One region of the Methylobacterium sp. 391_Methyba4 genome, then DNA from elsewhere that is predicted to be linked to it. Evidence: riboswitches for the same ligand, from Rfam matches in the RefSeq annotation. Region 1 holds a riboswitch; each other region holds the start of a gene.
What was found. Region 1 has a riboswitch for cobalamin ahead of P9K36_RS05760 (TonB-dependent siderophore receptor). Riboswitches for the same ligand answer to the same signal wherever they lie in the genome.

Region 1 (10,497 bases):
CCTGGTAGGTCTCGTCGACGTGAGCGGCGTCCCAGGCTTCCGCCGGGGCCAGGCGGCCACGCAGCACCGCCAGCGCGATCAGAAGGGAGCCGGTCAGGGTGGTCAGGGTGTGCAGTCCGGCCAAACGGAACGGATCCGTCACCGCATTCACCGCCGTGGAGAGGGTCCGGATCGTGTCGGCGGGCTGCTCGACATGCATGACGCCCTCGCTCAGGATCACCCGCGCACCGAACTCGTCCCGCGCCCAGGCGAGGATCGGGTCCCAGGCCGCCGCCTGCGCCGCCACGAGGCGCTCCGGGTCACCAGCGCGATAGGCCACGAGATCGGTGCCGGCATAGGCGCAGAGATCGGCCGCCACCGCACCCAAGCGGGGCGTGACGCCGTCGATCGCCGTGTTGGCGAGCCGCGTCAGCGGCATCTGTGCCGGGTCGATCGCAGTGTCCTGGGCCGCCCATTCCGCCGCGACCCGCTCGGCCAGGGCGCGGCTCGGGAGCCGCAGCGGGTTGCGGGCCGGTGTGTTGGCCGGACGTCCGTCCAGGGTCAGCCGGAATCCCTCGGCCTCCTCGGAGAAGCCGGCCTCCGTGTAGAACCGCCGGGGCAGGGCGGGCTTGGAATGGCCCCGGGCCGCACGGATCGGGTCGGGCCGCGCGCCGTCGCCCGGTTCGCCGAGCCAGTCTGTCGTCTGATCGCTCATGGACGCGAGATAGGCGTTTCCGGCCCGGCGCGCGAGCCTTTCGCCATCAGCCGCCCGTCGCGAGGCCCTCGAGAAGCAGCACCTCCAGCGCAGCGGCCGTCGGGACGACCGTCACGGCCCCGGCCCCGTAGAGCGCGTCCGGCGGATGATAGCCCCAGGCGACTCCGATGGCCGTGGCACCGGCCGCCACGCCCATGGCGATGTCGAAGGTCGTGTCGCCCACCATCACGGTCGCCTCCGGCGCGCAACCGGCCTCGCTGATCGCCTGCCGCAGCATGGTCGGGTCCGGCTTGGACGGCGCGTCGTCGGCGCTCTGGGTCGTGGCGAACCACTCCGCCCAGCCGTGATGCGCGATCAGCCGGTCGACGCCGCGCCGCGACTTCCCCGTCGCGAGGCCGATCAGCACATCCCCACGGTCATGGAGCCGGGTCAGCAGGTCGGCCATCCCGGGGAACAGGGGTTCCTCATGGGCCGGATCGAGCCGCAGGCGGTTGTAGGCCTGCTTGTAGCTCTCCGAGAGTTCCGCAACGGGGCCGTCCTCGCCGACCAGACGCCGGAAGGCCTGCGGCAGTGACAGGCCCACCACGGACAACGCCTCGCGCCGCCCCGGGGCCGGCAGGCCATTCTCCGCGAAGGCCACCTCCTGGGCCGCCACGATCAGGTGCTGGCTGTCGACGAGGGTGCCGTCGACGTCGAAGACGACGAGCCTCATCGCCGACGACGCGCCAAAGGCGGCCCCGACGGCGCGGATGGGCGGATGTCGGACTCGGTCACGGCTTCCGGCCCGGCTGCGCCGGCGCGGCCGCGGCGGGCTGACCGCCGGGAACCCGGGTCCGCTCGTAGCCGAGCCGGCAGCGGATCAGGAAACGCCGGCGCTTGCCGCCGCGCAGGCCGCGCTGGTGCGAGGCGCGATTGCAGGCCGCATAGGAACGCCGGCGGCGCTCCGCGCGGGAACTCGCGGCCGGGCGCTGCGCGGCCTGCGTGGGCGCCGCATTCGCGGCGGGAGCGGCGGGCGGATGCGGCGACGCCGCCTCGGCCGGATGGGCGCCGTTCGCGGTCGGCGCCGCCTTGGCTGCCTCGCCCGGTGCGGCGTGCGCGATCGGCCCGGTGAGGCACAGGGCGGCGAGGCAGGCCAGCATCGCGAGCTTCATATGTCAGGATCTCGAACCGCCGGAAACTGGCCCCGCGGCGGATCGGCGGGGCGCGGGCAGCATATGAGGCGGCACGGCCGATTGCCAAGGCATGCGCGGCACGGCCCGCCCCGATGACGGGTCACTTTCACCGGGGATACCGCAGCGCACATCTCCGGCGACAATGATTTGGGGGATGGAGGGGGGATCCGGCAATCAGGCTCCTGCGGCTGCCCGCTTTGATGCGCGAAACCGACCTCTCACCGGAGACCGAGACCGCCTCACGGCGCGGTCCTCTGAGCGGGGATCCCGCCATCCGGCGCGTCGCGTCGCCGCAGTGGCACCTGGGCGATCGTTTGAACCGAGCGCAGGCGCCCGTCTTCGTTGCACCCTGCGTGCCGGCACGGCGGCGCAGGCGCGACGGACCTCCGGAGCCATCATCCCTATCCGCCAGCGAAGCTTGCAGGAGCCTCGACCGGACGGGCGCTCCTCCAGCCGATGCATCCGGGCCGGGGCGAGGATACCGCCCTCGGGACGCGCATTCGGCCGAGGGGCGACGGGCAGGGCGAAGCGGTTCTCCTGCCCGACCCGGGTCGTGGCCGCAGCCCAGGAGGTCCGGCGCGGACTCGACCAGGCGCGGGACCGTCGCGACGGCATACCGGGCGCGGCCCCGACGGCGATCGGCGGGTCGCGCCGCAGGGCGGCGGCCGGAAGTCCCGTACACTCTGACGAACCCGGCCGTGCCCTGGCTGCCCACTCAGGCTTCCGGGGCCTCGACGATCGGGTCGTAGCGGGTGGCGTCGAAGCCCAGCAGGTTCCAGCTCTGCGCCATGTGGGGCGGTAGCGGCGCGCTCACATCCACGGGCTTGCCGGTGCGCGGATGCGGGATGACGATCCGGCGGGCGAGCAGGTGCAGGCGATTCTGGATGCCCCCCGGCAGCTCCCAATTCTCCACGGAGAAGTATTTCGGGTCGCCGACGATCGGGTGGCCGATATGGGCCGCGTGGGCGCGCAGCTGGTGCGTCCGTCCGGTCACCGGCTTGAACGACAGCCAGGACAGCTTCTGGGCGGCCTGATCGACCATCGCGTAGTAGGTCAGCGCGTGGCTCGCCCCCTCGTCGCCGTGCTTGGCGACGCGCATCCGCGCGTCGGCGTCGGTGGGCTCCTCCTTGGCCAGGTAGGTCGAGACACGCCCCTGCCGGACCCGCGGCACGCCCGCGGTCAGCGCCCAGTAGATCTTCCGCGCGGCCCGGGAGCGGAAGCTCTTGGCGAGCGTCGCGGCGGCGAGCCGGGTCTTGGCGACGATCAGGCAGCCAGCCGTATCCTTGTCGAGCCGGTGGACGAGGCGCGGCTTCTGGCCATCCGGGCCGGTGAGGGCGGCGAGCAGGCCGTCCACGTGCCGGACCGTCCCCGAACCACCCTGGACCGCGAGGCCGAAGGGCTTGTTGAGGATCATCATGTCGGCATCCTCGTAGAGGATGAGCGACCGTATGAATTCGGCATCGTCCTGCTCGCGGGCGGCGTTGCGCGGGCGCTCGGAGGGCTGGTCGAGGCGCAGCGGCGGCACGCGCACGCTCATGCCCGGCTCCAGCCGGTCGTTCGGCTTGGCGCGCTTGCCGTCGACGCGCAGTTCGCCCTTGCGGACGATGGTCTGCACGCGGGTGAAGGGCAGGAGCGGGAAACGCGCGGTGAGGAAGCGGTCGATCCGCATGCCGGCCTCGTCCGGCTCGACCATCAGGGTCTGCACCCCGGAGGCGAGGGTCGCGGAGGCGGCCGCGCGCTGCTCGCGGCGGGTCGGACCGGGTGTCGGCGCGGGGGCAGCGGCAGGGGCAGGCGCAGGGGCCTCCGAGCGCTTGGAAACGGGCCGGCTGCCGGGCTTCGCCGCCAGCGGACCGCGCGGCGCGGCGGCGTCGCGCCGCGGCTTCGCGGGCCGGGCCGGGACTGCGGCTGCGGCTGCGGCTGCGGCGCCCTGCGCACCCCAGGGATCGCGCGCACCCGCATCGTCGCCGCGATTGCGGGCCGCGCGCTCTGCAGCGTCGCGGGCGCTGGTGCGCGGGCCCGTGCGGGCACGGCCGTCGGCCTGGAACTTGCCGGGCTTGAACTTGCCCGCATCGAACTTGCCGGCCTGAGGCTTGCGCCCCTTCGGCCCGCCGCTTTTGGGAGGTCGTGTCGTCATGCTTCCGCCGGCACCCGTCTCCGCTTCGGACGGAGCGTCCGGGCGCATGGGCCGCGGCGTCGCGGACGTCCGGACCGATGGGATTGCACGGCTGTAGCATCGCCCGCGCGCAGCGGCAAAGGCGGCAGCGCGATCGCGCCCGTCAGGGCTCCGCGTCCCACGCCGCGCGGAGCGAGGCCTTCAGCCCGGTCGGGAAGAGTTCCGGCCCGCCCGGGACGTCGAGCCCGTCGAGATCGCACCACCGCGCCACGCAGGCGGTGCCGCAATCCTCGTGAAAGACGAAGCGCTCCTGTCCGTCGAACCGGCCGGGCGGCAGGGCGACCGGGAACAGGAACAGCACCTCGTGCCCGACCTGCCCCTCGTGCAGGAAGATGTTCTCCACGACGCGCGGGCCGCCGAGCACCGTGACGGTGACGCCGAGCTCCTCTTCGAACTCCCGGATCAGCGCGTCCTCGGCCCTCTCACCGAATGCGACGCTGCCACCGAGGGGCCGGACACCTGTTAGCCGCCCGTCATCCGCATGGATCTCCGCCACCAGCAGGCTATCGCCGCGCCGGGGGAGCCCCAAGGCCTTCACGCGGATCTCCGCAGGGGGACGCCAGACCGTCATGCCGAACCGGCTAAATCGTTCCCGACGGCGCCGCAACGAACCGGCGGGCCGCCGCGTCGATCCACGACAACTCCCGGACGTGCGGTTGACGCCCGGACGCACGACGGCCAAGCTGTTCCTCGACGGTTCCCCTCGGGGATCAAAAGGGAACGCGATGAGGGGTCCGCCCCGAAGCCGCGGCTGCCCCCGCAACTGTAAGCGGCGAGCCCTTCACCACCACGTCACTGGGTCACCCCGGGAAGACGGTGCGAGGGCGGCGACCCGCGAGCCAGGAGACCTGCCGTCAGCCGTGGTCACACGCGAAACGCGCCGGGCGGGGTGTCCTGGCGGGTGTCGAGGCGCCGTCCATCCCGAGGGGAGGCGGCCGCCGAGGCCTCGTTCGCGGTGACGTGCCACAGCAAGCGCGCCCGCGACGCCGTTCCCATGTCCGTCTCCACCGTTTCGCGACCTGCGATCCCTGTTCCGGGAGGCCTCCGCGCACCCGTTCAGGCTCAGGTTTCCGGATGGTCGAGGAATTGTAATGTTATTACAATGCTTATAGGACGAAGGGGCCGGCGCGCGCCGTGCACGGACCGCTTTCCCCATGCTTCTCTCGATCCATCGCGCCCGCTCCGGCGGGCCGGCTCCCCTCTGTGGCGTTCTCCTCGCGCTCCTCGCCAGTCCGACCGCCGCCCAGGAGGCCGTCACCCTGGATGAACTCTCCGTGGCCGGCGCGGGCGGAGACCCGAACCGCGCTGCGCCGAACGGCCTCAATCTGCGCACCCCGGACCGGACCGCGAGCCGCCTCGGTTTGACGCCGCTGGAGACGCCGGCCAGCCTCGACATCGTGTCGGGCGAGACCGCGCGGCTGCGCGGCCAGGATACGATCGCCGAAGCCGTGACCCAGGACGCCACCGGCATCACCACCATCGCGGCACCCGGCAACGGCAACGGCGCCTTCACATCCCGGGGCTTCGCCGGCCCGAACTCGATCCAGCAGCTCTACGACGGCACGCGCTTCTACGTCGGCGCCAACACGGTGACCTTCCCGTTCGACACGTGGAACGTCGAGCGGATCGAGGTGCTCCGCGGCCCGTCTTCGGTGCTCTACGGCGACGGCGCCATCGGCGGCGTGATCAACGTGGTGCCGAAGAAGCCGGTCTTCGTGCCAATCAACGCCGCCCGCGCCGTTGTCGGCACGGATGGCGTCGCGCGCCTTGCGTTCGATTCGGGCGGCGGAATCGGTCAAGCGGAGTTCGGCGACACCTTCGCGTATCGCCTCAACGTCAGCGGCAATCGCGCCGACGGCTGGATCCGGCCGGAGGGCGATTTCCGCAACCTCGCGGTCTCGGCCGCCCTGCTGTTCCGGCCGAGCGCCGATCTGGCGTTCACCCTGAGCCACGATCTCGGCTACCAGGAGCCCGCCCGCTACTGGGGCACGCCGCTCGTCGAGGGACGGATCCCGGACCTCATCCGGTTCAACAACTACAACGTCCGGGACGCGAAGATCACCTGGGCCGACAACTGGACCCAGCTCAAGACCGAATGGTCGCCCTCGGCCGACATCACGATCCGCAACACCGCCTACCGGCTCACAAGCCGGCGCCACTGGCTCGACGTCGAGCAATATTCCTACAACCGCGGCACCGGGCTGGTGGACCGGGGCGATTATCTGGAAATCTACCACAGCCAGGAGCAGGTCGGTGACCGGCTCGACGCGACGTTCCGGGGCAGCCTGTTCGGCTTGCCCAACCAGTTCGTGGCCGGGTTCGACGTGAACCACATCGACTTCCGGCACACCAACAACTTCTACTTCGACCAGACCACCAGCGTGCCGCTCGTCGGCTACGATCCGGGCCTCTTCCCGCAGAACGGGCGAGCCCGTCCGGCCTACGCCACGCAGACGAGCCAAGCCTCGGTCTTCGCGGAGGACCGTCTGATCCTGTCGGACAAGCTCTCGTTCCTCACCGGCGTGCGCCTCGACGTGCCGACGCTGAATCGGGAGGACCTGCAGACGGGATCGCGGTTCGAGAAGACCTACCGGGCGCTGGGCTACCGGTTCGGCCTCGTCTACAACCCGACGCCGGACAGCGCGCTCTACGCCCAGTACAGCTTCGCCACCGACCCGGTGAACAGCCTGATCACGCTGAACCAGTCGCTGGCGGGCTTCAAGCTCGCCACAGGCGATCAAGTCGAGATCGGCGCCAAGGGTCTTGCCTTCGACGGTGCCGTGGAATGGACCATCGCGGGCTACCGGATCGTCAAGGACAACCTGATCTCGGCAATCCCCGGCCAGCCGACGCTGTCCACGCAGGTGGGGAGCCAGTCCTCGCAGGGATTCGAGCTGGCCTTGGGCTGGCGCTTTGCTCCGGGCTGGCGGCTGGACGGCAACCTCGCGCTGCTGCACGCGCAGTACGACCGGTTCGACCAGACGGTGAACGGCGCCACGGTCTCGTACGCCGGCAATCAGCCGATCGACGTGCCCGAGCGCGTGGCCAACCTCTGGCTGACCTGGGACGTCTACCGCGACTGGACCGCGCGGGTCGGGCTTCAGAACGTGGGGCAGGTCTACAGCGACTTCGGCAATACGGCGCGGCGCCCGGCCTACAACCTCGTCAACGTGGTCCTCGACCATCAGGTCACGGCGGAGTCGCGCCTGTCCGTGCGGGTCTACAACCTGTTCGACAAGGTCTACGCGATCAGCGGCAATGCCGTGAACGGGGTCGGGACCAACTGGCTGCTCGGGCGGCCGCGCTCGGTCGAGGTCGCCTACACGGTGACGTGGTGAGCCTGCCGCGGCGGCTCGGCAAGGCGGGGCGGCGCTGGCTGCTGCTGTTCCACCGCTGGGCCGGGATCGCCGCGGGGCTGTTCTTCGCCCTGTGGATCGGCTCCGGACTGGTGATGCTCTACGTGCCGTTCCCGGCGCTCACCGGGGCCGAGCGCCTGGACCGACTCGCACCGATCGCCTGGGAGCGCGTCGCGGTGGCGCCCGACGACGCGCTGCGGGCCGGCGGTCTTGCCGGCGTGCCGGCGGCCTTCGCCCTGGAGATGCGCGGTGCGGAACCGGTCTACCGGATCGCCGACCGCGAGGGGCGCCGGGCCACGGTCTCGGCGCGGACCGGGGAGCGGCTCGGCCCGCTGAGGCCCGAGGATGCGTTGCGTCTCGCGGCCGAGGGGATTCCGGGCGCACATGTCGATCCGGTCGAGCGGGACCAGTGGACCGTCACGGCCCGGTACGACCCGCTCCGGCCATTCCTGAAGGTCGTCCTCGACGATGCGGCCGGGACCGAGCTCTACGTGTCTCAGGTCACCGGCGAGGTCGCCCTCGACACGACCCGCTTCGAGCGCGGCTGGAACTGGGCCGGCGCCGTGGCGCACTGGATCTACCTGACGCCGCTGCGCGCCCGGGCCGATCTGTGGCGGACGGTCCTGCTTTGGCTGTCCGGCTTCGCCGCCCTCGGGGCGCTGAGCGGCCTCGCGATCGGGATCTGGCGCCTGCGCCTCCGCCGCCGCTACGCGGGCGGGGCCGTCACGCCCTATCGCGGTCTCGCACGCTGGCACCACCTGTTCGGCCTCGCGGGCGGAATCGGACTCAGCACCTTCATCCTCAGCGGCTGGATTTCGATGAACCCGAACCGCTGGTTCTCGTCGAACGCTGCGCCCGCCGAGATCCGCGCCGCCTATGCCGGACAGCCCGCCGCCCTCGGCCTCGACGCCGGAGCCCTGCGGGGCTTCGCAGAGGCCGGAACCCGCGCGCTGCGCTTCGCCGCCATCGGCGGGTCCTGGTGGATCGTCGCCGACACACCGGCGGGAGCCCGGAGCCGCAGGGCAGGTGACGGCACGCTCCTCGATGCCGCCGCGCTCGCGCGGGCCGCCGGTCCGGCCCTGCCCGGCGGATTACGGACGGCAGAGACCCTGACCGCCTACGACCTGTACTGGTATCCGCACGGGATCGACCCACGGCCGCTTCCGGTGCTGCGCCTGCGCTTCGCTGATCCGGACGCCACGTGGCTCCACGTTGATCCCCGGGACGGGACCATCCTCCAGCGCCTGGATCGCTCCGGCCGCATCAACCGCTGGCTGTTCGACGCCGCGCACCGCCTCGATCTGCCGGGGCTCAGCGGCAACCGCTCGCTCCACGATGCCGCCCAATGGGTCCTGAACCTCCTGGCGGCGGGGATCGCGGTCACCGGTCTGGTCGCGGGCTGGCGCCGCCTGCGCCGCGTTCTGTCGGCCTAGGGGGCCGGCCGAGGCTCCCGGTGCCCGACGCGGCCGAGCACGCCCGCTTGGTCGTCACGCCGAGAGCGCAGTGACCCGGTGCCCGCCGACAACGCGACGTCCGGCGCAGCCCTGGATGGCTTCGCCGCTCGCGCAAGGACGGCGCCGTGGCGGCCGCAGCGTTCAGAACCGCGCCGTCAGGAACAGCCGCACGTTCCGCCCCGGCAGCAGGATCTCGTCCTTCTTGAACGAGGTCGAGTTGCGGATGTCGTCGTTCAGGAGGTTGCGGCCCTGGACGCCGAGGGTGATCGCGCTCGCCCCGTAGACCGCGGGATCGACCGCCTTGGTGTAGCTCAGCTCGGCCCGCAGGTCGTCGTAGCCGGGCGTGGGCGTCTCGTAGACCGCCGTGGCGTCGTGGCTGAAGGCGTGGATGAGGTTCACCCGCGCGAACCATCCGTCGGCCCGCAGGTAGACGCCGCCGCCGAGCCGGTAGGGTGGGATGCGCGGCACGTTGGTGCCGTTGTCGAACTGAGCGCGGACGAAATCGAACTGCCCCTCGATGCCGGCGAAGCCGTTGCCCACCGGCAGGAGGTCGTACTGGCCGATGATCTCGGCGCCGTAGAAGGTCGCGTTCTGCTGCTGATAGACGATCTGCCGGTTGTCGGTGCCGACACCGCAGGAGGCGAAGTCGTCGTCGCAGGTCAGCCCCGTGTAGTTGCGGTAGATGAAGCCGGTGTAGCGCGTGAAGTAGCCGGTGGCGTCGAGGCGGAAGGGTCCCTCGGCCCGCCGGATGCTGGCCTCGACGGTCCGGGCGCGCTCCTTCTTGAGGTTCGGGTTGCCGATCTCGAAGGTCGCGGTGGCGTCGTGGGGCCCCTGCGAGAACAGCTCGTAGCCGGTGGGTCCGCGCTCGACATAGGAGCCGGTGAGGCTCGCCACGAAGCCGTAGGGCAGATCCTGCAGGGCGCCGATACTGGCGCTCTTCGGCGCGAAGCGGCGGGTCCGGGCGTACTGGAACGGCTCCTGCCCGTCGACCGGCACGTAATCGCTGGGGAACTGCGCGGCCGTACTCGACAGCCGATCGACCTCGTAGCGCCCGGCCGCCTGCAGACGCGTGCCCGGACGCAGCTCCAGCTCCTCGAACAGGTAGACCGCGTTCGCACGGGACTCGGTCTTGGGCAGGAACGATTCGAGCTGCGTGTTGATCACACGCCGGTCCGACTGGAAGCCGAGCGCGCCGGTGAGCTTGCCGAGATCCGTGAAGACCGGGACGTGCTGGAGTTCCAGGCGCCCTTCGGCCTCCCGGTTCTTGAAGATCGCCTGGACGCCCTCGATCCCGTCCTCGCCAATGCCGACCTCGTTGTGGCGATAGACCGAGTAGCCCGCCCAGTAGCGGATCACCTCGAAGGGGCCGTCGAGGGGCCGGTACTCGCCCCGCGACAGCACCCGATCCTGGTTCGGGGTCAGCCGGGTCCGGTCCTGCTCCGCCACGCCGCCGGGGATCGCATAGATGGCGTCGTAGTGGCTGAAGGAGATGCCGACGAAGCCGCGGTCGCCGATCGCCGAGATGCCGACCGCGCCGCCCTGCGACTCGTTGTAGGAGTTGCGCTGGATCCCGCCGGGGATCGCGTAGCTGTCGTTGGCCGTCTTGAAGCCGTCGGCGTGGACCGCGATGCCATCGCCGCCGGCATCC
Region 2 (10,497 bases), 860 kb from region 1:
CTTCACACCGAAGACCGCTCGTCGCATCCGGCCGGCCCCGGAAACGGCCCGGCGCCCACAGACAGAGGAGTGAACGCTTATGCACACGATCCGGGCTCTTCGCGCGGCGCTGGCCGCCTTACCCCTGTTGACCTTCGCGACGTTCGCGGACGCGACGGCCGCTGGTCCCGCACTGGGCAAGGCGCTGGCCGGACCGACGGTGTCGGAAGCCAGGGTCACCATCGGCCGTCACAAGGCACTTCCGAAGAAGAAGCGTATCCATCGCGAGCGGAAGATGTAGGGGCGATCGAGCGACCGCAAATGCACGACTGACTTGACCGGCTGGCTTAGAACCGAACCGATCGAGAGCATCTGCCCGGTGCAAAGCCAGCCGGTCAGGGTATCGGGTTCGCGCCGAAGGAGAAGTTTTGGCACGGGGCCACCGCGACTACGGCGATGAGGCATGCCGCGATCCAAGGCTGGACGGCAAGGCCGGCCCTGAGATGGAGCGGGTCACCGAAGGACCGTATGCCGGGTCATGAGCTCGGGCCGCGCGTTCGGCAATCAGCAACACGATGCCAAGAGCGTTCCATCGGATTTCCATTCAGCTGAGACGCTCGGCGCCCAGCGGCGCATGAAACAAGTCGTCGATGACCGCTCGTCCGTTCGGTTCAGCATAGCGCATATCCAGCCGCCATCGGCCCGCCGATCTCATTCGGACCCGCGTCGTCCGAGCCCAATCCGGTCCATCACCGCAACGTGAGAGCGGTGCATTCCATCGGGGATCGGACTGTGTCCATAGCGCCACACGTAACGTAACACTGTTACAAAGTTTGTCAGGCCCGTTGACCGGATGCGCGCCGGTGGCGAATATCGTCCAGCCAAGGTTCTTCGGGTCCCGGCCCGGAGCTAAGACGGGAATTCGGTGCGCTTTTCGGAGCGAATCCGAAGCTGCCCCCGCAACTGTGAGCGGCGAGCGCCTGCCACCGATGACCACTGGTGCTTGCACTGGGAAGGTCCGGCGGGCGCTTTGACCCGTGAGCCAGGAGACCTGCCTTCGGCACGATGACGTCCCTCGGGCGGGGTGCCCCGGCGGAGCGCGCGGTGTCGCCGTCTCGTGGGCGACGCTGCCCGTATCCCCGTGGCCTCCACCCGGCAACAGCGAGTGTGTGGTGGCGACCTCCGAACGTCCGTCTCTCGGCGAGCCTGCGCGGTTTTCAGCGCCATCAGCGCGTCGTCCGCGGACTCCGCATCGCGGTCGGCGGCTGGCGCTCGCCGCTGTCCTCTCGGCCGGGCTTCCGATCGAGGACGTGCGGGCGCAGGAGAGCGTGACGTTGGAGGAACTCTCGGTCGAGCAGGTCGGGGAGGGTGCCGGCCGCACGACGGCCTCCGGGCGCGGCACCATCGGCCTGATCGGCCCGACGCCGGGATACGGAGCGGGCACGGCCGTCAGCGCCACGCGCACAGCCACTCCGCAGATCGACGTGCCGGTGGCCGTCTCCGTGGCGCCGCGGGAGACGATCACCGACCTCGCCGCCACCCGCGTAGACCGGGCGTTCAACTATCTGCCCGGCGTCGCCCAGCAGAACAATTTCGGGGGGCTTTCGATCTTCAGTTACGCCATCCGTGGTGTGACGACCTCGGAGATCTACAAGAACGGTTTCCCCCTCAATCGCGGGACCCCGCCTCCGCCCGACGCGCAGAACATCGAACGCATCGAGGTGCTCAAGGGACCGGGGGCGGCCCTGTTCGGACGCAGCGATCCCGGCGGGCTCGTCAACCTCATCACCAAGCAACCCACCGCCGAACGGTTCGTCGAGTTCGGCAATCAGGTCGATTCGTTCGGTCTGACCCGCGGTACCATCGATGCCGGCGGTGCCCTGAACGCGGACGGGACGGTCCTCTATCGCTTCAATCTCGCCGCACAGGGGGCCGGCAGCTTCCGCGACTTCGTGGACAGCGACCGGCTGCTCGTGGCTCCAGTGGTGAGTTGGCAGGTCACGCCGGACACACGCGTTACGGTCGAGACCGAGTTCGTGAAGAACCGCATCGTCTTCGACCGGGGCGTGATCGCGCTCAATCGCCAGCTCGGCTTCCTGCCGCTCTCGCGGTTCCTCGGCGAGCCCGGTCAGAGCACCTACCAGAACAACAATTCGCTGCAGGTCCGCGTCGATCATCGCTTCGATGAGAACTGGCAGATGCGGCTCGCCGCTTACTTCAACACCGGCGATCTGGAAGGGGAATCGGCGGAGATCCGCGGAATCGCCGCCAACAACCGCACCGTCTTTCGCGACCGCAACGTGCGCGACTATCGCTGGGACGTGGCGGTCGGTCAGGCCGACCTGATCGGGCGGTTCGATACGGGCGGCATCGGCCACACGCTCCTCCTCGGCATGGACCGGGAGAGCACCGACAGCCGGACGGTCTATCTGCGCTCGAACTTCCGCACGAGCCCCTTCGCCCTCGACATCTATTCGCCGGTCTACGGACAGGCGCTGCCGCCGATCACCATCCCACGCAACAATATCGAGCGCATCACCAATACCGGCCTCTATGCGCAGGACGAGATCGTCCTGAGCCCGGAATGGCGGGCGCTGATCGGCCTTCGGCTCGACATCTTCGAGCAGAGCTTCCGCGAGCGCGTGGTGCGCAGCCAAGTGGACCAGTCGCGGGTCGCGGCCTCGCCCCGGGCGGGCCTGGTCTACCGGCCGATCCCGGAACTCGCCTTCTACACCAATGTCGGCACGAGCTTCCGGCCGAATATCGGCACCGACGCCGCCGCCGTCACGCGCGGCACGGCGCTGCCGCCCGAGACCGGCCTCGGCTACGAGGTCGGCGCCAAGTCCGAATTATTCGGCGGCAATTTGCTCCTCACCGCCGCCGCCTTCCGCGTGGAGCGGGAGAACGTGCTCACGCCCGACCCGGCGAATACCGGCTTCTCCCTCGCGGCCGGCGCCGTGCGCAGCCAGGGCTTTGAGCTGACGGCTCAAGGACAGATCACGCCGGAACTGAAGCTCCTGGCCGGCTACGTCTATGCCGATGCCCGCGTTACCAAGGACAACGTGCTTCCGGTCGGCGCCCCCCTGGTCAACGTGCCCCGCCACTCCGGCAGCCTGCTCGCGGTCTACGAGCCAGCAGGCGCGTGGCGCGGCTTCGGGATCGGCGGCGGCGTGCGCGGCGTGGGCGAGCGGGCGGGCGACGCGGCGGGGTCCGGCTTCACCCTGCCGGGCTTCATCGCGGTCGATGCGCTGGCCTATTACAAATTCGGCAACGCCCGCGTGGCGCTCAACATCGAGAATATATTCGACACCGATTACTATGAGAGTTCACTGAACGTATTCCGCGTCTATCCGGGCTCGCCCCGTCGCATCACGGGCTCCGTGACGGTGCGGTTCTGATGGCGGTTGAGCCGGTGTTGGCGCTCGGCCGCGTCGTCAAGCAGTTCGGAGGCAGGACCGCCCTCAGCGGTCTCGACCTCACCCTGCGCGCGGGTGAGGTCTATGCCCTGCTCGGTCCCAACGGTGCCGGAAAGACCACCACGATCAACCTCATCCTCGGCTTCCTGAAGGCCGATGCGGGGGAGGTCCGGGTCTGCGGGATCGATGCAGGGACGGATCCCATCGCTGCCCGGGCGCGCACCGCCTACATCCCGGAGCAGGTGGCCCTTTATCCGGGGCAATCGGGATTGGAGAATCTCCGTTACTTCGCGACCCTCGCCGGTCTCGCGATCGATCGGGCGGAGGCCGAGACGCATCTCGCGGCGGCCGGCCTGGCGCCCGAGGCCTGGTCGCGGCCCGCCTCCGGCTATTCGAAGGGGATGCGCCAGAAGGTCGGCATCGCCATCGCGCTCGCGCGAAAGACCCGGCTGCTGCTGCTCGACGAGCCGACATCCGGCCTCGACCCATCGGCGGCGGCGGCCTTCTCCGGGACGGTGCGGGCGGCGGCGGAGCGCGGCACGGCGGTGCTGATGGCGACCCACGACCTCTACCGCGTGCGCGAGATGGCCGACCGGGTCGGCGTGCTGGCGGGCGGGCGCGTCGCCGAGGAGATCGATCCGAGGCGCTACGCGCACACCGATCTGGAACGCCTCTACATCGCGCGCCTGTCGGGGGCGGTCACGTGAGGCGCGTCCGCGCGGAGTTGGCGCTGCTGTGGCGGGACGCGCGCGTCCGCTGGATCGGCGGCCTGCTCGTCCTGCTCCTGATGGTCACGGGCCTCGGCGCCTGGCAATCCGCCCGCGATTACGGTGCCGAGGTCGCGCGGGTCACGGCCGCAGAGCGGGCCCGCTGGCTCGGGCAGGATGCCAAGAACCCGCATTCCGCCGATCATTACGGCCTGTGGGTGTTTCGCCCCTCGTCGCCCCTCTCAATCCTCGATCCCGGCACCGAGCCCTATACGGGCCGGATGGTGCGGATCGAGGCGCACCTGTTCAACGATGCGGTCTACCGCGCCGTGCAGGATGCCGGCCCCTTCGACCGGGCCGGCCTCTCCGATGTCTCCGATGTCGTCGGCCTCGTTGTTCCCCTGGTGGCGCTTCTCCTCGGCTTTGCCGCCTTCGCGGCGGATCGCGAGCGCGGTACCCTGCGCCTCGCCCTCGGCAACGGCGCGCCGCCCGGCCCACTCTTTGCCGCCCGCTTCGCCGCCCTGAACCTCGTCCTTGCGGTCCTGGTCTGCCTGCCCCTCCTCACGCTCGGCGGCGTGGCCATTGCGAGCCTCGGCACCGCGGGTTGGCAGGCTTGGCCGCGCCTCCTCGTCTGGGTCGCGGTGCAGGCCCTCTACGGTGCCGTCTTCCTGCTCATCGCGATGATCGCCTCGCTGCTGGCCCGCACGGCGCGAGGAGCCTTGACGATCTCCCTCGCGATCTGGATCGCGCTGTGCCTCGTCGCGCCACGGCTCGCGACTGCAGGCATGGAGATGGTCTCGCCCGCCCCGTCCTATCGCGAGACCCGGCTGCGGATCGACGGGGACCTGCGTCCCCATAAATCCGCCGAAGCCAGCGATGCGCGAGCGCAGGCGACGCTCGCCCGCTACGGCGTGAGCGATCAGCAGGAACTCCCTGTGGATCTGCGTGGCCTCATCATGGTGGAGAACGACCACCATGCCTTCGCGGTCTACGACCGGGAACTCGGGGCCTTCTTCGCGGCCCTGGCTGCGCGGGATGCCGCGTTCGGCTGGGCGGGCCTGCTCTCGCCGCGCGTCGCCCTCCAGCGTGTGTCGGAAGGCCTTGCGGGGACCGATTTCGTTCAGCACGCCCATTTCGTCTGGTCTGCCGAGGCTTACCGGCGGGCGATCTCGGAGCGCATGAATGCCGAGATCCGCGACAACCCACAGCGCGACGGGCGCGCCATGCTGGCGGGGCCGGAATTGTGGCGCGAAATTCCGCCCTTTGCCTTTGCGCCCCTGCCGCTGTCGCGGTCCCTCGCCGAGATCCGGGTCCCGGCCCTCCTGCTCGGTCTGTGGCTGGCGCTGCTCGCCGCCGGGAGCATCCCCCTGATCCGCAGGCTGGCCCCGTGAGCCAATCGCGCTTTCTCCCACTGCTGAGGACCGAACTGCGCCTGATTCTTCGCGAGCGGCTGACCTGGGCGATCCTCGCCGCGCTCCAGGTGGCCCTCTGCCTCGGGGGCCATACCGGTGCCCAGCGTGTGGCGGGCGAACGGGCCGCGATCGCGCAAGCCTCGGACGATGCCGCGCGCTCCCTTCGAGACGCTAAGGAGGCCGCCGCCCGCTACGCCGTGCCGCGTGCGATGACGGTCAATTACTGGCAGGATCCGACCCACGCCTTCGGCTACATGCACTACTTCCTCGCCGCCTACGCCGTGAAGCCGCCGACGCCCCTGGCCGTGCTCTCTGCGGGGCAGAGCGAGATCCAGCCCGCCGTCATGAAGACGAGCTTCGGCTTCAGCACCGTCTTCGAGGACACGGCCTACGAACTGGGATCCTCCGCCGCGCTGAGGCTCGGGCCCTTCGACCTCGCCTTCGTCCTCATCTACCTCGTTCCCCTGGCGGTGATCGCCATCGCGGGAACGCGCCTCGCCGCCGAGCAGGATGCCGGGATCCTCCGCCTCATCGCGGCCCAGCCCGTACACCCCCGGATCGTCGCGGGCGCGAAGTTCGGCGCGGCAGCGCTCATCCTCGTCGCCGCCGTGATCGGGGGGACGGCGTTGGCCCTGGCGCTGGCGGGATGGCGGGACCTCCCTCCGGGCTGGGCCACGACCCTCGCCCTGTTGGCCGCCGCGCTCTGCGCCTATGTCGTGCTCTGGGTCGCCGCCTGTGCCCTCGCCGCCAGCCTATGGCGCGGGGCTGTGGCGTCGCTGACGATCCTCGTGCTGACCTGGGCCTGCGTGACCGTTGTCCTGCCGGCCCTCCTCGGTCTCGCGGTGGACAAACTGGCGCCGCCCCCCTCGCGGATCGCCGCCATCGACGCCAGCCGCCAAGTTCAGGATGCCTTCTACCGGGGCGACGAGGCGGCGAAAGTCACGGCCGCATGGCTGACGGCGCGGTTGCCCGGCACCACGGACCGACCCGACTTGCGCGAGACGCCGCAAATCAAGCGGCTGGCCCGGGATGCGTTCTACGAGACGACGCTCGCCCCCTACCGCGCAGGGATGCAGGCCCGCGCCGAGGGCGCCGCGGCCTGGAGCGCACGCCTGGCTCTTCTGTCTCCGGCGACGACGCTCGCCCTCGCGCTCGACACGGCGGCGGGCACCGACGCCGCCCGCCACGCCGCCTTTCTCGCTGCAGCCTCCGAGTACCGCCGGAGCCTGCGCGCCTTCTTCGAACCGCGCATCCTGGCGCAGGAGCTGCGGCCGGCGGCCGTCTGCGCAGGCTGCCCGGCGCGCCTCGATTTCGACGCCTACGATGCCGTGCCGCGCTTTCCGACTGTGATCGCGGCAGACGCAGCGCGATGGCAGGCCGCGCTCAGTGCGCTCACCCTGTGGGGCGTGGCATTGGCTCTGGCCGGGCTGGCCTTCCGCCGCTTCGCGATATGGTCCGTATGAGCGCTGTCGCGACGTCGGCTGCCCGCCCGGATTTTGAGACGCGGCCCGGCGATGCAGAACGTCGAGCCGCGTCGCTCCGCGCGCATTGGTCCAGGCACGCGTCGAAGCGGCGACTGGCGGCTCTCGTGCGCGAGCGGCCGTACACCCCGGTGGGATTTGCCGGCGGATTGAGCCGTCGCGGCTTCTGCATGCTCCGCGGGGGCACCGTCTGGACCCCGGCCGCGCGCCCAAATCTGCTTTGCCGTCTTGAGGACCAGTCGTGACGACCACGGACGTGAAGCGCCCGCCGCGCATCCTCTCGATCGACGCCTTGCGCGGGCTGGTGATGCTCCTGATGCTCGTCGACCACGTGCGGGAGTTCTTCTACCTTCATGCGCAGGTCCGAGACCCCATGGATCTCGCCGCGACGCCGCCGGACCTGTTCCTGACGCGGGCGTCCTCGCACCTCTGCGCGCCGCTCTTCATCCTGCTCACCGGCCTTTCGGCCAGCCTCTATGGGCAGAAGCACGGTCCGCGAGCGACCGCCGCCTTCCTGCTCAAGCGCGGGCTGCTCCTGATCCTGCTGGAAGTGACGCTCGTCAATGTCGCCTGGGCCGGCAGCTTCTGGCCGCCGATCCTTTATCTGCAGGTGATCTGGGTGATCGGCCTGTGCATGGTGGCACTGGCCGCGTTGCTCTGGCTGCCGCGGGTTCTCCTCGTGACCGGAGCCCTGGCGCTCATGCTCGGTCATAACCTGCTCGACGGGCTTGTGCTTCAAGTGGGCGAGCCGGGCTACGTGCTCTGGTCCATCCTGCACCAGCGCGGGATGATCGCGTTGCCCTGGGGCGGCGTGGCCCGGACTTCGTACCCGCTCCTGCCCTGGATCGGCGTGATCGCGGCAGGCTACGCGCTCGGGCCGCTTTTCACGGGAGCGGTCAACGAAACGCGCCGTCGCGCCTGGCTCGCCGGGCTCGGGGCGGCCGCCCTCGTCGCCTTCCTCGTCCTGCGCGCGCTCAACGGTTACGGCGAACCGGTGCCGTGGCAGCCCGGCCGCACGCCCCTCGCCACCGCGCTGTCCTTCGTCAATCTGACCAAGTACCCGCCGTCCGCCGATTTCCTGCTGCTGACGCTCGGGCTGGGCCTCTGCCTGCTGACGCTGTTCGAGGTGGTTCCGGCGCGGCTCGTCGGCTGGCTGTGCGTCTTCGGCGGCGCGCCGCTGTTCTTCTACCTGCTCCACCTTGCGCTCCTGCGTCTCCTGTATGATGGAGCCGCGACGGTCGGTCTGGTTGGGGCTTCAGGACGGGTCGAGGCTGGCTCACCGGCGGCGCTCTGGCTCATCGCCGCCGCTGTCAGCATTCCCCTCTGGGTGGCCTGCCGTTCGATGGTACGGCTGAAACGATCCGGGAGATGGCCGGCTTTGAGCTATCTCTGAGAGCACGAAGATCGCCCCAGTTAGAGCAGAGAGCGGGACAACGGACGTCCCATTGGTGACGGATAACCCAACAGATGCGGGGGAGGGGCTTGACGGCATCGTCCGACGGCGCAGGGTCTGCACCGCGGGTCGCGATCCGGCGGCGGCCGCGTCTGCCAGTCCGGCCGAGGGTCGCAAGACGTGGGCAACCGCGACACCGAGCGCCTCGCCGAGACGGGGATCGGCCTGGTCGAGACCGAGGTGAACCATCGACGCGGGCCGTGGCGGATGCTGCTCTCGGCTGCCAGCGCGACAATCTCGGTCTTCACCACGCCCGACTTCGCGGATCGAACGCGATCCGTTACTTAATTGAGGAATGTTCTTAAGACAAGAATCCGGCCGAAGCTGCGCGGTGTCTTGTGCGGGAATCGTCGAAGCACTGGTAGAATCGATCCTCGTGCCCACGCCGAGCGCGGAGGAGCGCACATGAAGGACTTCGGTTCGACGCCACATCCAGTCCGGAAAGACGCGCCAAGGGAGATTCGGCTCGACGTGGTGGCAGGCCTTACGGCTGCGGCCGTCGTCCTGCCCAAGGCGATGGCTTTCGCCACCGTGGCTGGACTGCCGGTGGCGGTCGGTCTCTATACGGCTTTCGTTCCCGCGCTCATCTACGGTCTCCTGGGCTCGTCCCGCGTGCTCAGCGTCAGCTCGACGACGACACTGGCCATCTTGACCGCGGCAGAACTCGGCAGCGTGGTCCCTGACGGCGATCCGGCGAAGCTCGCCACCGCGACGGCGACGCTGACGGCCCTGGTCGGAATTCTGCTCCTCGCCGCCAGACTGCTGAAGCTGGGTTTCGTCGCCAGCTTCATCTCCCTGCCGGTGCTCACGGGCTTCAAGGCCGGCATCGGAGTCGTCATCCTGCTGGACCAAGCTCCCAAGCTCCTCGGGCTGCACGTTGCGAAACAGTCCTTCCTTGCGGACGTGGTGAGCCTCGTTCAGCACCTGCCCGCAACCTCCCTGCCGACCCTGGCCGTCGCAGGGACCACGTTGACCGTGCTGGTCGGGATGGAATGGCTCAAGCCGCACGCGCCAGCCCCTCTGGTCACGGTGGCGGCTGCCCTCATTGCCTCATGGCTGCTGGATCTCGGCGCCGCGGGCGTGTCGACCGTCGGGACAATCCCGCAGGGCCTGCCCTCTTTCAGCTTGCCCGACCCAGCGCTCGCTCAAGCACTCCTGCCGGGCGCGATGGGCATCGCCCTGATGAGCTTCACGGAGAGCATCGCCGCGGCACGGGCGTTCGTGAGGCCCGGCGATCCGCCGCTGGATGCCAATCGCGAACTGGTCGCCACGGGCTTGGCGAACCTGGGGGGAGCCCTGCTCGGGGGCATGCCGGCCGGCGGCGGAACGTCTCAGACCGGTGTCGTCCGAGCCGCTGGCGGCAGGACACAAGTGGCCTCGCTCGTGACGGCCGGGGCGGCTCTCGCCACGATGCTGTTCCTGGCTCCGATCCTCAGTCTCCTGCCGCAGGCGACCCTCGCGGCGATCGTCATCGTCTACTCAGCCAGCCTCATTCAGCCGGAGGAGTTCCGGGCCATCTACCACGTACGGCACATGGAATTCCGCTGGGCGATTGTGGCGGCACTCGGTGTGCTCGTCTTTGGAACACTCCAGGGCATTGTCGTGGCGATCGTGCTCTCGCTCCTCGGCCTTGCCCTCCAGACCGCCCATCCGCGGGTCTCGATCATTGCCCGCAAGCGGGGGGCCGATGTCCTGCGCCCCCTGTCTCCCGAGCACCCCGACGACGAGACGTTCGAGGGCCTTCTGATCCTGCGTCCCGAAGGCCGCCTCTATTTCGCCAACGCGCAGAACGTGGCCGATCGGATCCGGGCGCTGGTCGCCGACCGTGCGCCGCGCGTCGTCGCCCTCGACCTCAGCCGTGTGCCAGACATCGAGTATTCGGCGTTGAAGATGCTGCAGGAGGGCGTACGGCGGACTGACGTGACGGTCTGGCTCGTGGACCTCAATCCGAGCGTCCTCGACATGGTGCGGCGCGCTGGCCTGGATCAGGAACTCGGTCTGGATCGCCTGCTGTTCAACACGCGGGCAGCCATCGCGCGATACAGGGAG
Region 3 (7,705 bases), 2.7 Mb from region 1:
GCGGAACAGCGGCCGCAGGATCCGGGCGAGAACGCCTTGATTGGCGAGCAGCATGTCGAGGTCAGCCTCGACGTAGCGGCCGGTGCGCCGCACCTGTCGAAACGCGCGCCAGACGCCCACCAAGACCACGAGATTCACGATACCGATGAGGATCAGGAAGGCGGCCGAGACGCCGGTGCCGATCAGGCCGCCGAGTTCCCGGTAGCCTTCCGAGGCCGTGATCAGGCTGGTCGCGGCCAGCGCCACCGCGGCCGCGGCCACCACCACGACGGTGGAATGGCCGAGGGCGAACCAGAAGCCGACCGAGACCGGCCGCTGGCCGGCCTGCATCAGCTTGCGGGTGACGTTGTCGATGGCGGCGATGTGGTCGGGATCGACCGCGTGGCGCAGCCCGAAGACGTAGGCCAGCAGCGCGGTCGAGAGCAGGGCCGGCTGCCCGGCGAACAGGCTGTAGGCCCACGACCAAGCGGCGATGTTAGCCGCGATCAGGACAAGGTAGAGCAGCGTGACCCTGCTTCTGATGGAGCGAGGCCTCGCCTCTCGATTGCGACTGGGGCCGACCATCACTTCGCTTCAGATGACTGCATCACCGTCCCTGAGCCACAGGCGCGACTTGCCGACAATGGAAGGGGCCTTCAAAAGGTCGCCACCGAGGCTCCCCCTCGCTTGCACAAGACGATGCCGACGAACTCTGCCTTGGAAACCGTTCGCCGGCGATGGTCGAACGAGCGCCCTTTTTCCGGGAACACCAGGGAAAGCCTGCAACGAAAAATGGCCTGTGGTGCGCTACGCCCTGACATTCGGGAGCAAGTAGAACGAGAGTTGCACTGGCGTACGCGTCATGAACTTGGCTGATGCGCTCGCTCAAGATCTGGACGTTCGTGAAGTCGCCAGCGCCTCGAACCTTCGGCATCAGAACCGCCCGGCGATGGTGAGGCGCACGGCCGTGGGCTCGACAGGGTGAAAGACGCGGTCGATCAGCCCCTCGGCCGGCTCGCCAGGTAGGCGGGATACGTAGGCGTACGTGATCTGGTCGGACTTGCTGTTGGTCAGGTTCAGTACGTCCAACGAGACGCTGATGCCGTTCTCGAAGTTGTAGCCGACCCGGCCGTTGAGGAGCGCCGTCGGGCGCGAACGGATCGAGTTGTCCTCGATCAGCGGGCGCGGGCCGAAGTAGCGGAACCGCAACGAACCGAACCAGCCGAGGGGCTCGCCGAAGGTCACGCCCGCCGAAGCGATGGTCGTGGGGGCTTCCGGCACCCGGTTGCCGACCGGATCGTAGTCCGAGAACCGGGCGTTGGTGATCGTGAGGTCCCCCTCCAGCGAGAGCCAGGGCGTCACCGCATAGCGGTTGGTCCATTCCACACCGAAGCGCCGGGTCGGGCGGCTCGGCTCCGTGGTGCCGGTGTCGCCCTGGAACAGGTTCTCCGAGGCGAAGTCGAGCCGGAACAGGGCGACCGCCGTCTCCAGTCCGGCGATTGAGCGGTTGCGCAGGCCAATCTCGTAGCCCGTTGACGGCACGAGGAAGGGCGAGCGCGTGGTGTTGAAGAGGGACGATGTCGGATCGACGGTGGCGGTCACGCCGCGCACGTCGTTCGAGTGGAAGCCGCCGCCGTAGTTCACGTAGAGCTCGGTGTCGAACCAGGGCCCCAGCACAAGGCCGAGCTTCGGGTTGACGATGGCATCCCGCGCCTTGCCGGAGTTGGCCGGCGTGTCGGAGACGACGCTCGCGTAGTAGCCGTCGGCACGGAAGCCGACGCTGGTGCGCAGCCAGTCGGTCCAGCGCACACGGTTGTCGAAATAGAAGGCCCCGCTCGTCTCCAGCACCCGGTCGTCGAGCACGCCGGAGCGGTACTGGCGGTTCGTCGTGTTAAATAGGCCAACGCGGATCGAGTCCGTGCGGGTCTGGACGCCGATCTCGTTCTCCATGGGCAGGCCGAACAGGTCGCCCTGGAAGATGTGCAGGGCCTCGCCGCCGCCGATGATGCGCTGGTCGAGCTGGTGGAACTGGTCGCCGTTGACCGGGTCGTTGAGGAAGTAGGTGAAGTCGTTGAATAGGTTGAGCTGCGAGCGGATCACGTAGGCCGAGGCCCGGGTGATGCCGGTGTCGTCCGTCGCGCTGAACTTGCCCGAAATCGAGAAGCGGGACGTATCGCCCCCGTCGGTCGGGTTGATCGTGCCGTAGCGGCTGATCAGCCCTTCCGTGACCGCCCGCTCGGGGATCTGGTTGGTGGCCGTCCACTTCGCCGCGTAAGCCATGCCGGTGACGGAGAAGCCGTCCAGCGCCGTGCCCTGGCTGTAGCGGGCCACGCCGTTGATCTTGCGCAGGACGTCCGGGACGACCCAAGGGCCGTTGTAGACTTGCGCCTCGCCGGCCAGGAGGAGGTTGCCCTCGCCGAGCGGGACGGTGGTGATCGAGAGCGCCCGCTTGTAGCCGAAGCTGCCGATAGAGGTGAGGGCGACGTTCTTGGGAGTGCTGTCGAGATAGTCGATGCGCACCGAGCCGGCCGAGGCGAAGTCGCCGTCGCGGACGAAGTACGGCCCCTTGTGGAACTCCACCGCCCCGACGAGTTCGGGGATCAGGAAGTTGATGTCGGCATAGCCCTGGCCATGGGCGTGGGTCCGCATGTTGAGCGGCATGCCATCCAGAAAAAGGGCTATATCGGTGCCGTGGTCCAGGTTGAACCCGCGAAGGAAGAACTGGTTGGCTTTGCCCTCGCCGGAGTGCTGGGTGACGATCAGGCCTGGCACAGATTCCAGCACCTCGCCGGGTCGGGTGACCGGCCGGCTGTTGACCTGCGCGCCCGTGATGACGCCGGAGCTGGCGGAAGCCACGGGCGTGCTGATGCCGCCGATGCCGGTCGTGCCGCCCACATAGCCCGCGCTCGCAGCCGGACCGATCTGCGGGGACGCGGCTGAGGCGGTCTCGGCGGTGACAGAAATCTCCTCCAGCGTCGTCTCGCCGGTCGCCGCGCTCGGGGCGGATCGGTCCTGGGCTGAGGCTGCGGATGCGAGCGCAGCGAGGCCGGACAAGGTCAATAGTATTCGGGTGGGTGGGCGACGGGACACGGGACCTAGGGCGACGGCAGTGGCACGTCACCGCGAATGAGGTCTCCGCGCTTAGCAATAGCCCGGCGCTTCGACACCCGTCAGGACACCCCGCCCGACGCGTTTCGCGTGTGACCACGGCTGACGGCAGGTCTCCTGGCTCGCGGGTCACCGCCCTCGCACCGTCTTCCCGGATGAGGCCCATCCAGTGACGCGGTGGTGCTGAGCTCGCCGCTTACAGTTGCGGGGGCAGCCGCGGCTTCGGGGCTGGGCCCTTCACCACGTTCCCTTTTGATCCCCGAGGGGAACCGTCGAGCGAAGCTTAGCATTCGGGCTTCGCCGACCGTCAAGGCTTAACGGCCGTTTTACGTCTGAGTGGTGACCTTCATCCCTGGGGTGTGTCGAAACGGCGACGTGGACGCGCCCTCTACGGCCATCGGCGAGCGCGGCATGATCGTCGAAGATGGGTGGGTTTCTGCCGGTCTGCTTCTGTGCGACACGGGCACCCGAGCGGACATCACCTCAACGACCTAGACGGTCAGAGGCGAGTGGTCAGGTCCGTCAACCAATTTGGCGAGGCGTTGACGAGAATGGTCTCCGCAGCCTTGTCGTAGCCCGTGGCGATCATCAGGCCGGTGGCCACGAGGATGGCGCCCAGAGTGACCTTCAGGCCCTTGCCGAGCCCCATCATCCGGTTGCGCCAGCGCATCAGCATCTCGCGGGACAGCGTCCCGAGGAGCAGAAGCGGAAGTCCGGCGCCCAGGCCAAATAGGAGCATCGTCAGAGCGACGGTGCCGAGGTCGCGTCCCTGCGAGGCCAGCAGCGAGGCCGCCCCGAGGGTCGGTCCGACGCAGGGGCTCCAGACCGCGCCGAGCAGCAGCCCGACCCCGAACTGTCCCAGAAGTCCGGCAGTCGAGAAGCCACCGAACCGGCTATCGGTCCAGTTGCTCACCGGGCCGGCGGCGACAGCAAGCCGGGCCTGGGCGGCCGGAACCATCAGGACGAGCCCGATCAGGACCAGCATGATGGCCGCCACGGTGCGGAAGACATCGACATCTAGGCCGAGGGCGAACCCTACGGTCGCCACGAACAGCCCGATGGCCACGAAGGATAGCGCGAGGCCGGCAGCCAGGGCGGCGGGGCCGAGCCTGTGCTCCGATGCGGCCGCGCCCAGGACCAGCGGCAGCAAGGGCAACACGCAGGGGGACAGCACCGAGAGGATGCCGGCCAAGAACGCGAGGCCGAACGTCGTGGCCATCATCGACCTACAACGCCTTCTCGACAGCGCCCTCGATCCACTCCGGCCGGGTGTCACCGACCGAACGACCCGTCTCCTTCTCGCCCTTGAAGGTGATCAGGGTGCTCTGTGTCGTCACGCCGAACCGCTTCAGCACGTCCTTGCGGCTGTCGAAGTCGACGTCGAACACCTGCAGGTCCTTGAACCGGGGCTGGGCTTCCAGCTTAGCGAGGATTGGCTTCTGCGCCGCGCAGACGGTGCACCACGGCGCGGTGACATGGACGAGGATCGGCTTGCCGGCCTTCTGCGCCGCCTCGAAGGCATCAGGCGTGAAGACGGCCTCGGCTGCATTCGCAGCGGTACCAAACAGCAGGGGAGCGGTAGCCAGCGCGCCGAGCAGGAAGCGACGGGTGGTCATAGGCTGTCTATGTCCTTGTGATGGGTGGAGGCGAACGGGCGGCTCAATTGGTTGCGTGTGTGACGGCGCGGTCTACGTTCACGCGCTCGGCCCAATCCTTGGCCTCGGACTGACCCTTGAGGTCGATGAGCCGGGCGCCGCTGACGTCGACGTTCTTGAAATCGGCTCCGGTGACCGTAGCGCCCGTCAGGTTGGCGCCTGATAGGTCCGATCCCATCAGCACCACGTCGGTGAGGTCGGCATCCTTCAAGTTGGCGTATTCGAGCCGAGACCGGCCGAGGTTAGCGCCCTTCAGGTTGGCGCCGGAGAGGTTCACCGACACGAACACGGCCCGCATCAGGCCCATGGACTGGTTCTTGATGTCGGCGCCGCCTTTAAGGTCGATCAGCGTCGCGCCGCTCATGTTGGCACCTTTGAAGTCGCCAATGGGCATGGCGCGACTGAGGTCGGCGCCGCTGAGGTTGGCGTCGCGGGCGGTGATGCCGAACATTTTCGTGTCCGCGAGCTTGGCGCCGGACAGGTCGGCCTTCAGGAGCCATGCCTGTTCGAGGTTCGCGCCGGTGAGGTCCGCCCCACGCAGATTGGTGTTGTTCAGGCGCGCGGTCCGCAGGTTGGCCCCCCGCAGGCTTAACCCGGAGAGATCGAGGCCGGACAGGGATTTGTCGCGGAGGTCGACCGGCTTGCCGTCCGCAGCCTTGATCAGCGCCTCGACGTCGGCACGGCTCATGTCGGCCTTGGTCATTGCGGGTGAGGACATGTCTGCCCCGAGTAGGAGATCCTGTTCGGCCACGGCAGGGCCGGCGGCGAGGACGGCGAGCATGAAGCTCAGGGCGAGGCGGCGCATCGGTTCACTCCCGGCGGGCACCGCGCGGGGCGGGCGCCCGTATCGTGTTCGTTGTGATGCGATGCTATGCCGGGCCGCTGCACCCGGTCGGTGACCCAGGTCACACAAGTCCGGAGCGGCGGGAGAAAAACGCAACGCGAGCCGGACGATCAGCCCGTCGTCATGGCCGGGGGGACCACGCCAGCCATGACGGACGCCCAGAAGGTCGAGCGATGGATCGACCGGTTTCCGCTGCTCCAAGCTCTCAGCCCGGCGCACCTCCAGATCGCCCGGGGAACCGTGCATTTTCCGGTGCTGAACGCGGGCGCCACCGCCTACGAACTTGATGGCGAGTGCGCCAACTACCTGATGTGCGTGGAGGGCCGCACGCGTGTTTTTCGCATGTCGGAGGGCGGGCGCGAGGTGCTGATCTACAAGGTTGGCCCGGGCGGAACCTGCGCCCTGACTACACAGTGTCTCTTGTCCGGCGGCACGTTCCCGGCACAGAGCGTGGCGGAGGAGCGGACCGAACTGGCCGCTCTTCCTGTAACCACATTCCAGCACCTACTAGGCGAGAGCGCTGCGTTCCGCAGCTTCGTCATGGATGACTACACGCGGCTGATGTCCGGCCTGTTCACGCTGATCGACGAGGTCGCATTCGCGCCGTTGAAGCAGCGCCTCGCCCAACGGCTCCTGGCCGAAGCCAATCCGCGGGGTGTTGCCGCAGTGACCCATCAGAAGCTCGCGGACGACGTTGGCAGCGTCCGCGAGGTGGTAAGCCGCCTTCTGGGGCAATGGGCCGAGGCGGGTCTGATCGAACTTCGTCGAGGCGAAGTCGAGATCGTCGACCGCACGAGCTTGGAGGCCGCAGGTCGAAGCTGACCCACGGCATGCCGGCGTCTGCTTTCGAGGCCGAAGCAAATCCCACTTTTCGACCGGGTTGGGTCAATAGGAGGCCGTCTGCTTTTGAGGCGTATGTGCTTCGAAGCAGACCGGCGGCTTTCGTGAAGAGTTTCGGGCGCCGGCAGGCGTACGAAAGTCTCCGAGGAACGAACCCGCGGGGACCGAGGCAGTCGGCTATGGGGATTGAGCGATCCGGCCTGATGGCGCGGGCGAGCGCGATGGCCGGCGAGGGGCTCGGCGGAGATGGCGGGGTGATCCGCCGGGACAGGCCGACGGCCAGCACGGGGTGGTCGGAGCGATGGCCGGCGGGTCTCGGTCTGGATCGGGCGGCCGGAAGTGCGGGTCGAGGCGGTCGGGGCGCAACGCTCCTCCGGCCGCGGCTCGAAGGCCGGCGGCATGATGGTGGCTGACGACGTGCCGGGTCACGGTGCTCTCATCCCGGTCAGGGCGGACGCGGTCGGCGGACCGCGCGGTTGCAGGAAGCGGCCGAAGGTCTCGACGACCGTCATGCGGCCGCCGCAGCACCGGCAGGGTGAGCGCCAGTCGGGCGGCGCCGTGGGCTCGGGCGGGATGACCGGCGGCGGGACGGCGAGCAGCGCTCGGATACGGGTGAGGTTGGCCCGGCGGCCGGCGCTGGCGAGCAGACCGTAGTGGCGGATGCGGTGGAAGCCCTTGGGTAGGACGTGCAGCAGGAAGCGCCGGATAAACTCGTGCGGGCCCAGCGTCAGGGTGCCGTAGCGCTCAGGCCCGTCGCGACGGTAGTCCTTGATGCGGAAGGTGACGCCGGCCTCATCGAAGCTCATCAGCCGGCTGTTCGAGATCGCCACACGGTGGGTGTAGCGCGACAGGTAGGCCAGCACCGCCGCGGGACCGGCGAACGGGGCTTTGGCGTAGACGACCCAGCGCTTCGTCCGGGCCGGGGACAGATGGCGCAGGAAGGCGCGGCGCTCGGCCAGGGGCGCTAGGCCGCCAAAGAAGACGAGCCGTCCGGCCGCGTGCAGCGCGCTCAGCCCGACCAGGAACAGGCGGCGGAACAGCTTGCCCAGCACCCGCACCGGCAGGAGGAAGGCCGGCCGCGACGACACCCACCGTGCACCATCAGGCGAGAGGCCGCCGCCGGGCACGATCATGTGGACGTGGGGATGATGCGTCAGCGCCGAGCCCCAGGTGTGCAGCACGGCGGTCAGGCCGATGCGGGCGCCGAGGTGCCTGGGATCGGCAGCGATGGTCAGCATCGTCTCCGACGCCGCGCGGAACAGCAGGTCGTAGACGGCGG

Region 2: it holds a riboswitch for cobalamin, as region 1 does, so the genes downstream of both, P9K36_RS01615 (TonB-dependent siderophore receptor) here and P9K36_RS05760 (TonB-dependent siderophore receptor) in region 1, are expected to answer to the same signal.
Region 3: it holds a riboswitch for cobalamin, as region 1 does, so the genes downstream of both, P9K36_RS18495 (TonB-dependent receptor) here and P9K36_RS05760 (TonB-dependent siderophore receptor) in region 1, are expected to answer to the same signal.

The regions. Positions count from the first base shown of each region.
Region 1 is NZ_CP121475.1:1,186,911-1,197,407, forward strand. It holds gene P9K36_RS05735 (ATP12 family protein) at 1-694, opposite strand, end outside; gene P9K36_RS05740 (HAD-IA family hydrolase) at 741-1,406, opposite strand; gene P9K36_RS05745 (hypothetical protein) at 1,465-1,845, opposite strand; gene P9K36_RS05750 (RluA family pseudouridine synthase) at 2,582-4,000, opposite strand; gene P9K36_RS05755 (NUDIX domain-containing protein) at 4,143-4,610, opposite strand; cobalamin riboswitch at 4,717-4,910, shown strand; gene P9K36_RS05760 (TonB-dependent siderophore receptor) at 5,194-7,377, shown strand; gene P9K36_RS05765 (PepSY domain-containing protein) at 7,371-8,828, shown strand; gene P9K36_RS05770 (TonB-dependent receptor) at 8,991-10,497, opposite strand, start outside.
Region 2 is NZ_CP121475.1:322,844-333,340, forward strand. It holds gene P9K36_RS01610 (hypothetical protein) at 80-280, shown strand; cobalamin riboswitch at 847-1,053, shown strand; gene P9K36_RS01615 (TonB-dependent siderophore receptor) at 1,290-3,377, shown strand; gene P9K36_RS01620 (ABC transporter ATP-binding protein) at 3,377-4,102, shown strand; gene P9K36_RS01625 (DUF3526 domain-containing protein) at 4,099-5,493, shown strand; gene P9K36_RS01630 (DUF3526 domain-containing protein) at 5,490-6,977, shown strand; gene P9K36_RS01635 (heparan-alpha-glucosaminide N-acetyltransferase domain-containing protein) at 7,303-8,388, shown strand; gene P9K36_RS01640 (hypothetical protein) at 8,569-8,736, shown strand; gene P9K36_RS01645 (SulP family inorganic anion transporter) at 8,854-10,497, shown strand, end outside.
Region 3 is NZ_CP121475.1:3,929,520-3,937,224, reverse strand. It holds gene P9K36_RS18500 (HoxN/HupN/NixA family nickel/cobalt transporter) at 1-564, opposite strand, end outside; gene P9K36_RS18495 (TonB-dependent receptor) at 913-3,039, opposite strand; cobalamin riboswitch at 3,177-3,376, opposite strand; gene P9K36_RS18490 (cytochrome c biogenesis protein CcdA) at 3,587-4,306, opposite strand; gene P9K36_RS18485 (thioredoxin family protein) at 4,314-4,703, opposite strand; gene P9K36_RS18480 (pentapeptide repeat-containing protein) at 4,747-5,547, opposite strand; gene P9K36_RS18475 (Crp/Fnr family transcriptional regulator) at 5,734-6,408, shown strand; gene P9K36_RS18470 (IS91 family transposase) at 6,852-7,705, opposite strand, start outside.